DNA from 2 places in the Limosilactobacillus walteri genome. Region 1 is predicted to be linked to the other one. Evidence: predicted binding sites of a transcription regulator. Region 1 holds the regulator's gene; the other holds the start of a gene.
The links. Region 1 encodes CtsR, which represses protease genes until heat stress. Its sites were predicted from a motif close to TTGGTCAAAAAAGGTCAAANA; they were not measured.
Positions count from the first base shown of each region.

Region 2: ftsH (ATP-dependent zinc metalloprotease FtsH) is a predicted target of CtsR. The motif match lies at 2,358-2,378, and genes of this name have one in related genera.

Region 1 covers NZ_QORN01000006.1:62,234-66,676, forward strand. The annotation lists gene DTK66_RS02165 (ATP-dependent Clp protease ATP-binding subunit) at 1-1,770, opposite strand, end outside; gene DTK66_RS02170 (CtsR family transcriptional regulator) at 1,785-2,252, opposite strand; gene adhP (alcohol dehydrogenase AdhP) at 2,407-3,435, opposite strand; gene DTK66_RS02180 (alpha/beta hydrolase) at 3,730-4,443, shown strand, end outside.
Region 2 covers NZ_QORN01000002.1:4,811-9,253, forward strand. The annotation lists gene hslO (Hsp33 family molecular chaperone HslO) at 1-96, opposite strand, end outside; gene ftsH (ATP-dependent zinc metalloprotease FtsH) at 186-2,300, opposite strand; gene hpt (hypoxanthine phosphoribosyltransferase) at 2,526-3,068, opposite strand; gene tilS (tRNA lysidine(34) synthetase TilS) at 3,065-4,443, opposite strand, start outside.

The sequences.
Region 1 (4,443 bases):
ATACTTTTCCATATATTCAGACATATCAATCCGAATCATATTATCTTCTGATCCAAAGATAGCTGCAGCTAATGCCTTTGCTAGTTCGGTTTTACCGACTCCAGTAGGACCTAAAAACATAAATGATCCAATTGGCCGTCGCGGATCCTTTAACCCGCTTCTTGCACGACGAATTGCCTTTGCTACCACCGAAACTGCTTCATCCTGGCCAATTACCCGTTGGTGAAGGACTCTTTCAAGGTTTACTAACCGCTCGCTTTCACTCTTTTTTAATTGTGTCAACGGAACACCAGTCCATTCAGCAACAACTTGGGCGATATTTTCCCCGCTAACTTGAAGCTTATAATCATGAGAATCCTTTTTTTGATCACGTTGCTCTTTACGCTCAAGTTTATCTTTTACTACTAATTCTTGTTGGCGTAAAGTTGCTGCCCTATCAAAATCCTGATTATCGATCGCCTCTTCTTTTTGTTCACGCAGCTCTTCTAATTGATGTGCTAATGATGGCTGCCGATTTTTCTTATCTTCTGCATCAATCCGCACCATTGCTGCTGATTCGTCAATAAGATCAATTGCTTTGTCTGGCAAGAACCGATCGGCAATATAACGATCCGATAATTTAACTGCTTGTTCTAGAGCCTCGTCAGTAATCTTAGCATGGTGATGTTCTTCATATTTTGGTCGTAATCCACGCAAGATTTGCAGTGTTTGATCAGTTGTCGGTTCATCAACTTGAACAGTTGCAAACCGTCGCTCAAGAGCCGCATCAGATTCGATATACTTTTGATATTCATCAAGGGTAGTCGCCCCAATCGTTTGCAATTCACCACGGGCCAGTGCCGGCTTTAAGATATTGGACGCATCAATTGCTCCTTCTGCACCACCAGCACCAATTAACGTGTGAAGCTCGTCAATAAATAAGATAACATGACCATCTGTTTGAATTTCATCAATAACTTTCTTAAGACGATCTTCAAACTCTCCACGATATTTGGTCCCAGCTACTAATGAACCCATATCAAGCATCATCAACCGTTTATTAGCTAACTCTGCTGGAACTTTTCCTTCCACCATCCGTTGAGCTAACCCTTCTGCAATTGCCGTTTTACCTACTCCTGGTTCACCAATTAAAACAGGATTATTTTTTGTTCGGCGACTAAGGATTTGTTCAACACGTTTAACTTCTTTGTCTCGTCCAATAACCGGATCTAACCGGCCATTACGGGCAAGCTCGGTCATGTCACGAGCAAGCTTATCTAATGTCGGTGTCCCTGTCTTGGAATTATGACGGTTTTGTTGACGATTATTAGAACGCTGCTGGTTATCAGCTACCCCTAATCGCCGCAAAATAACCTTTCTCATTTGACGAGGAACGATATCCAAGCTATATAGAATGCGCGAAGATAGCACGCTTTCGTCAGCAATTAATGCTAACAATAAATGCTCGGTCCCAATTTTTAACGCATGCATTTGCTGCGCTTCCCGACCAGCTAATGATAAGACTTGTTTAGCTTTAGGTGAGTATGGTAAATAATCAGATACACCTAAGTTTTCCATTGTACCGTACCCAATCAGCCGTTCAATTTCTTCACGAATATCATCGCTTGTCACTGAAAATTGTTCAAAAATTTTATTTGCAATCCCATCTTTATCCATTGAAAGAGCAAGTAAAAGGTGTTCTGTTCCTACAGCTTGATGCTTAAAATACTTTGCTTGTTCTTGTGCAATTGCTAAAACGTGCTTTGCACTTGGTGTGAACATATTATCCATGTACATTCCCCCTTCTAACTCTCATAACGCAAGCGATTCAAAAATGATATTAATATACGAGCACGAAGCCGATCTTCAATTGCATTATCATCAAGTGCTAAAGTTTGCTTGGAAAGTGCAACTAACATTAAATCACCTTCACGTCTGGTAATTACTTTTTCTTCATATAAAGTCCGAACGATATCAAATGCATCTCGTTCACGAACTGAGTCGCCAATTGCTTGGATAAGTGAGTTTAGCACACTTACATCATCAAGTAAATTAACACGTTCGATTCTAATATAGCCACCACCACCACGTTTGCTTTTTACCAAGTAACCATTTTGAATGGTAAATCTAGTCTTAATTACATAATTAATCTGAGAAGGTACAACATCAAAGTGATTTGCTATCTCAGAACGGCGAATCTCAATATGTGCTGAGTCACCAAGAATCTCTTTTAAATATGCTTCGATAATATCTGAAATACTCTTATTCTCCATTATATCACCTCGGCTTTTTGACTAATCTTGACCATTATTTTACCACATTTTTCTATTCATCGCCTACTTTCAAGATTACCAATTAAAAATAATGAAGCTAGGAAAATTTTTGCTTTTCCTAGCTTCATTGGAGAATTAATATGAATTATTTTTATTAATCGTTATCATTGTGAACAAAATCAACAACATTACGACCAACAACCTTATTATCCTTAAGTTCTTGAATCATATCATTGATTTCACTTAACTTACGAGTATGAACGATTGGGTGAACCTTACCTTCTGCACCAAATTGGAAACATTCAGCTAAGTCTTGACGAGTACCAACTAATGAACCTGCTACGATAATACCATCAAGAACTGTCTTAGCAATGTTTAACTTCATGTCACCTTGTGGAAGAGCAACTGCAACAAGCTTCCCATCTGGACGAAGAGAATCAACTGCTTGATCAAAGGCAGCAGTAGTAACAGCAGTAACAACAGCTGCGTGAACACCGCCAACTTTTTCTTGAATTTGTTGATCAACGTCACCATCATGACGGTTAATCAAAATTTCAGCACCGTTTTCCTTAGCAGCTTGAAGCTTGTCAGGGTTACCGTCAACGGCAATAACATGGGCACCAAATACGTTGTGGGCAAATTGAATACCCAAGTTACCTAAACCACCAGCACCAACAATTGATACCCATTGACCAGGCTTGATATCAGCAACCTTCAATGCCTTGTACATCGTAACCCCAGCACAAGTTAATGAAGTAGCTTCAACTGGATCAAGGCCTTCTGGAACCTTAACAGCGTAATCAGCCGGAACGATACATTGTTCAGCCATGGCACCATCAGCAGTGTAACCAGCATTAAGAACGTTCCGACAAAGTGTTTCACGACCTGTCAAACAATATTCACAGTGTCCACAGCCCTTAAAGAACCATGCGATTGATACACGATCGCCAACCTTCAAGGAAGTAACACCTGGGGCAACCTTTGATACACGGCCAACACCTTCGTGACCAATAATTCGACCTGGCTTTTTGCCAAAGTCACCAGCAGCACAGTGCAGATCAGTGTGACATAAACCACAATATTCCATGTCAACTAATGCTTCACCTGGCTTTAAATCCCGAAGTTGAACATCTTTAACAGTAACGTATCCATCTACTGGATCATTAATTACAGCAGCCTTCATAAGGTAAGATCTCCTTTAATAAACAAATTACTTTTTACAATGCTTATAGTACCAAACTACTACACAAATTTAAAGTGAAATTTTGCACATTTAATAAATATAATTCAATACCATTAGTCTTATTTCAACATCAAATCGTAATCTTACCAGTAAGTTATAACGACAAACCAATTAAAATACTTTTGTACAGTAAATCACTTCCTTTTTCTAACTAAAAATTTACTCATTAAACTTTCCGCTTCCACCGCGAGATGAATGTTATAATTTAACTAACCATTCAAAGGAGTGATATTAATGGCTTATGGATATATCACCAAGCTAGATGAAAACGTCGAACGCCAGCACGTTCGCTATAATAATCGCTACGGGATAGCAATCGCTGCTGACATTTATACACCAAAAAATTTAAAAGATGACCAGCTTCTTCCAGCACTAATTGTTGGCGCCCCTTACGGAAGTACAAAAGAACAATCTGCTTCTGTCTACGCAAATCAATTCGCCCAATTAGGATATGTTACATTAACATTTGATCAAGTCTATATGGGCGAATCTGCAGGTGAACCGCGGCATGTTGCTTCGCCTGACCTTTATGCTGAGTCTTTCAGTGCGGCGGTTGACTATCTTGGCACAAAAGCAGCTCATGTTAATCGCGATCAAATCGGGGTAATCGGCATCAGCGGGGGAGCTGGTTTTGGCCTTAGCGCCACAGCAGTTGATACTAGAATTAAAGCAATTGCAACTGTGTCAATGTACGATATGACTGATATTCGAGAAATGGCAAACCTTGCACCAGAACAACTTTTCCAATTAAAAGATCAATTATCAAAGCAACGGTGGATTGATTTTGAAAATGGACAGCCTGAATACCATCCGAATTTCCCTGAAACACCATTTGATGACCTTAATGATTTACCTAACCAAGATGCGTTAACAAATGAGTGGCTACGCTTCTATGCTCTTAAACGTGGCTTCCACCCCAATGGCCGTGGCTCTGCAACAACTACATCT
Region 2 (4,443 bases), on a different contig from region 1:
GTGTGCTTTTTCTACAACCTGGGTGGCATTAACTGCATAAGCCCGGAACTTACCATCTTTTGTCATGCTTTTTACTAAATAATCAGTTGTTTTCATTTTAAATTCCTCCTTAAAATTATTTAAAGAAAAACGGAAGACCCGCCACCCGCCCATCAGGTTTTGTTTCTTCCGTCTTTTCAACAAGTTTACTTATTATCAGTATTATCTGAATCATCACTCGACTGTGATTTATTATCAACATCATCAGGCGTAGAGTTATCGTTATCATTTTGATCACTCTGTGCTTCATTATGACGTTCATTCTCTAGTCGTTCAAGTTCACGCTTGGATTCTTCAAAAGTTTGGGCGCGTGCTTCTTTATCTTCCGCAGCCACATCTTTATCTGGAATCTTCCCCGTCTTATAAAGACTAAGGATTTGCTTTTCATCAAGCGTTTCGTACTTAAGCAATGCTTCAGCAATTAACCGGTGTTGTTCACGATGGGTCTCAATGATATGTAAGGCCGTTTCATGTCCTTCCATTAAGATCCGACGAACCTCTTCATCTACCAAAGCAGCCGTCTTTTCTGAGTAAGGAGATTGATCGTAGCCTTGACCTGTAAAGACCTGACCAGAACTTTGCAGTTCTACTGGACCAATCTTGTCACTCATTCCGTATTGGGTAACCATCGAACGAGCAATTTGGGTCGCTTGTTCAAAGTCATTAGAAGCACCAGAGGATTGTGACTTAAAGATAATCTCTTCAGCCGCACGACCACCCATTAACCCGGCAATCTGTTCCATAGCATTCTTCTTTGACATTAACATCTGGTCTTCTCGTGGCAGCATGATAGCATAACCACCTGCACGACCACGAGGAACGATGGTAACCTTATGAACAACTCGTGCATCATTTAATACTAAACCAACAATTGTGTGACCTGCTTCGTGGAAAGCAACAGTCTTCCGTTCTTGTTCAGACTGAACCCGGTTATGCTTAGCTGGTCCAGCAATTACCCGGTCTTCTGCTTCATCTAAGTCAGCCGCATCAATTTCTGTTTTGTTACGACGAGCAGCTAATAATGCCGCTTCGTTTAGGAGGTTAGCTAGGTCTGCACCAACAAAGCCTGGTGTCTGCTTAGCAATTTCTTTTAAGTCAACATCGCTTGCCATTGGCTTATTCTTAGCGTGAACCCGTAAAATAGCTTCACGACCTTTGACATCCGGACGACCAACCAAAATCTTTCGATCAAAACGACCTGGCCGAAGAAGAGCTGGATCTAAAACGTCCGATCGGTTGGTAGCAGCCATAACGATAATTCCCTCGTCACCTTGGAAACCATCCATTTCAACAAGCAATTGGTTTAATGTTTGTTCACGTTCATCATGGCCGCCACCCATACCGTTTCCACGGCGTCGACCAACGGCATCGATTTCATCAATGAAGATAATTGCTGGAGCAGCCTTTTTAGCTTGTTCAAACAAGTCACGAACACGGCTAGCACCAACACCGACAAACATCTCAACGAAATCTGAACCAGAAATTGAGAAGAATGGCACACCTGACTCACCAGCAACGGCCTTGGCAAGCAAAGTCTTACCAGTTCCTGGAGGCCCCTCTAGTAAAACCCCAGATGGAATCCGCGCACCAAGCTTGGTGAATTTCTTTGGATTCTTTAAAAATTCAACAACTTCAACTAACTCTTGCTTTTCTTCTTCTTCACCAGCAACATCCGAGAAACGAACTTTATTTTTCTTGGCATCGGCTGGCTTAGCCTTTGTCTTCCCAAAGCTCATAACTCCACGGCCGCCACCGCCCTGGCCTGCTTGACCCATCATCATATAGAAGAAGAAAATCATGATGACAAGCGGTAACACGGTCAACAATAAGTTCATCCAAACACTATTAGATTCTTCAGCTCGTGTACTGATTTTCACATTATGCTTATTAGCATATTTTTGAAGCTGACTAATAGTTACATCACTTTCCAGAACCGAACTCTGGAATTGGGTAACCTTACTGTTTCGTTGCGTAGCAAGTGTAAAGCCGCTATTTGTGGTAGCATTACTGTTATTATTTGACTGGGGTTTACGATAACTACCAGTAACTTTGTAAACACCACCATTAGGCTGAAGCTGAACACTCTTAACTTTATTACTCTTCAGTTCGGAGATAAACTCGCTTTGTGAAACTGTCTTACTTTGACCATTCGATGCATTGCCACCGAAGAAGAAGTAAGCAATTCCCATAATACACAAGAACATCACGGCGTAGAAGAGAACGTTATGAGTAAAATTGTTCTTTTTACGATTGTTGTTCATAACAACCTCCTATCTACCAGCAACGATATTTTTATAATTGTAGTCACTATCATAGCATATTTGACAAATATTGACCATTAATTTCCCATAAGAATTAACAGTTTTATTATCAATATTAATAATAATACCTACTATAGATTTACGGATCTATAAAACCCAACCTTAATTAAGAATATCTTTAAATTATGGTTGAAAATTACCCGTCTATTTAATTATCCAACATTTTTAATCATTTTGGTACACAGATGGCTTCAAAATTCCAACATATGGTAAATTACGGTAAAAGCCCTTGTAATCTAACCCATAACCGACAAGGAATTCTTTGGGAACGGTAAAGCCGACGTAATCTGGATCAACATCCACTTCGCGACCCTCTGGCTTATTTAATAAGGAACATACTTTAATGCTCTTAGCACCACGGTCAGCTAGTAGGTCCATTAAATATTTTAAGGTATGACCAGTATCAACAATATCTTCCATGATTAAAACATGGCGATCTTTTACGTCTGTTTTTAAGTCATGAATAAGTTTTACTTTTCCTGTTGAACCCAAACCGCCAAAATAGCTTGAAACATCGATAAAATCTATTTGAGCCATAATATCCAGTCGTTCGATCATGTCAACGGTAAATAAAACGGCGCCGCTTAGGACAGAAATAATAATTGGACGTTTATCCTTATAATCTTCTGTTAAGTCCTTTGCCAATTCATCCATCCGTTTGCCAAGCATTTCTTCACTATATAGAACGCGCTCAATATCGTTATTCATTTATTTTTCTCCTTATCTTTTATACCAATAAAACACAATTGCCATTTTTCCTGATAATCATCAGGGCGGTCCAGCCAGCTCCATTTGTGGTTAACTAACCAAATTACATCATCATGCGCATCAACGAGAACTAATTGTTGCTGCCGTTGTTCTTGCGAAACCTTCTGATTAATTAAAATGCGCTTAACTCGCTGATGATGTCCACCCTTTAATCGTAATTTATCTTCTTTTTGCCATCTCCGTAATTGTAATGGAAATTGCGCTGGTGAGATCCACATTGGCATTACTGCAGTCCCACCACCAAAAAACATCCGATTAAATGAAATAGCAATAGTAGTTTGCTTATCCACTTGGTACCATTGTTCCAATTCTATCACATGCGCTTGGGGCTTTTGTAGGTTCTCAAAATGATTCTTCGCTTTTTTTATTAAACCGATTGAATACTTTTTTTCAAAGAGGAAATGGTGTGGTAATTCAACCTTTTGCTGGGGCTTGTTTTGATTTTGAATTAGCTTTAAAAGCTCATCAAGCTGATTGTTTTTTATATCATATACTTGTTGTTCATTTAACCATCGTTGTAAAAGTATTATTTGAACATCATCATGTTTTGCCAATAGCTTGTCGAGCAATAAGTTTCCATTGTTATCAGTTAATTGTGATAATTGCTCAGCACTTTCTTGCTGCTGCCAGGTCATTAACGCTGATAATTGCTGATGATAATGTGCTAAGTGAGATAACAACTGTGGATTTTCTTTTTCTAATAACGGAATAATCTCATGACGAAAACGATTTCGTTGAATGCTCAAATCATGGTTTGTCTTATCTTCGTACCACTTTAATTGATGCTTACTAGCATATTGCCGCAATGTATCTTTGCTAAAAGGAAGCAACGGCCGTACCAATAGTCCATCAGCAAAACTTCGCTGATCTTCAATCCCGACTAGCTGCCTAAGCTGCCCCCCACGAACCAATTTCATTAGCATTGTCTCAGCTAAGTCATTTTGATGGTGAGCTGTTATTAAAACAGAAGCGGCGTTCTTCTTCATTGTTTGTTTAAAAAATTGATACCTTGCCTGGCGAGCTGCATTTTCAATTCCCTTTGGCGGATGCTGCTGCAAAGGCCAGTGCGCAACCGCTAAATCTAATTGGTGACGGCAACAATACTGTTGGATAAATTTTTCTTCCTCCCAGCTTTGTGACCGCAATTCATGGTTCATATGCGCAACAATAACGTGCGGTCGCAAGTTAGCAGGCAAATGTTGTAACAAGTCAAGGAGAACCATGGAATCGACACCTGTTGAAACAGCTACTACTACTTTATCCTTTGCAGTAAAAAAGCGACTCCTTTGCAGGTGCCGCTCAAATTCTTGTTGTA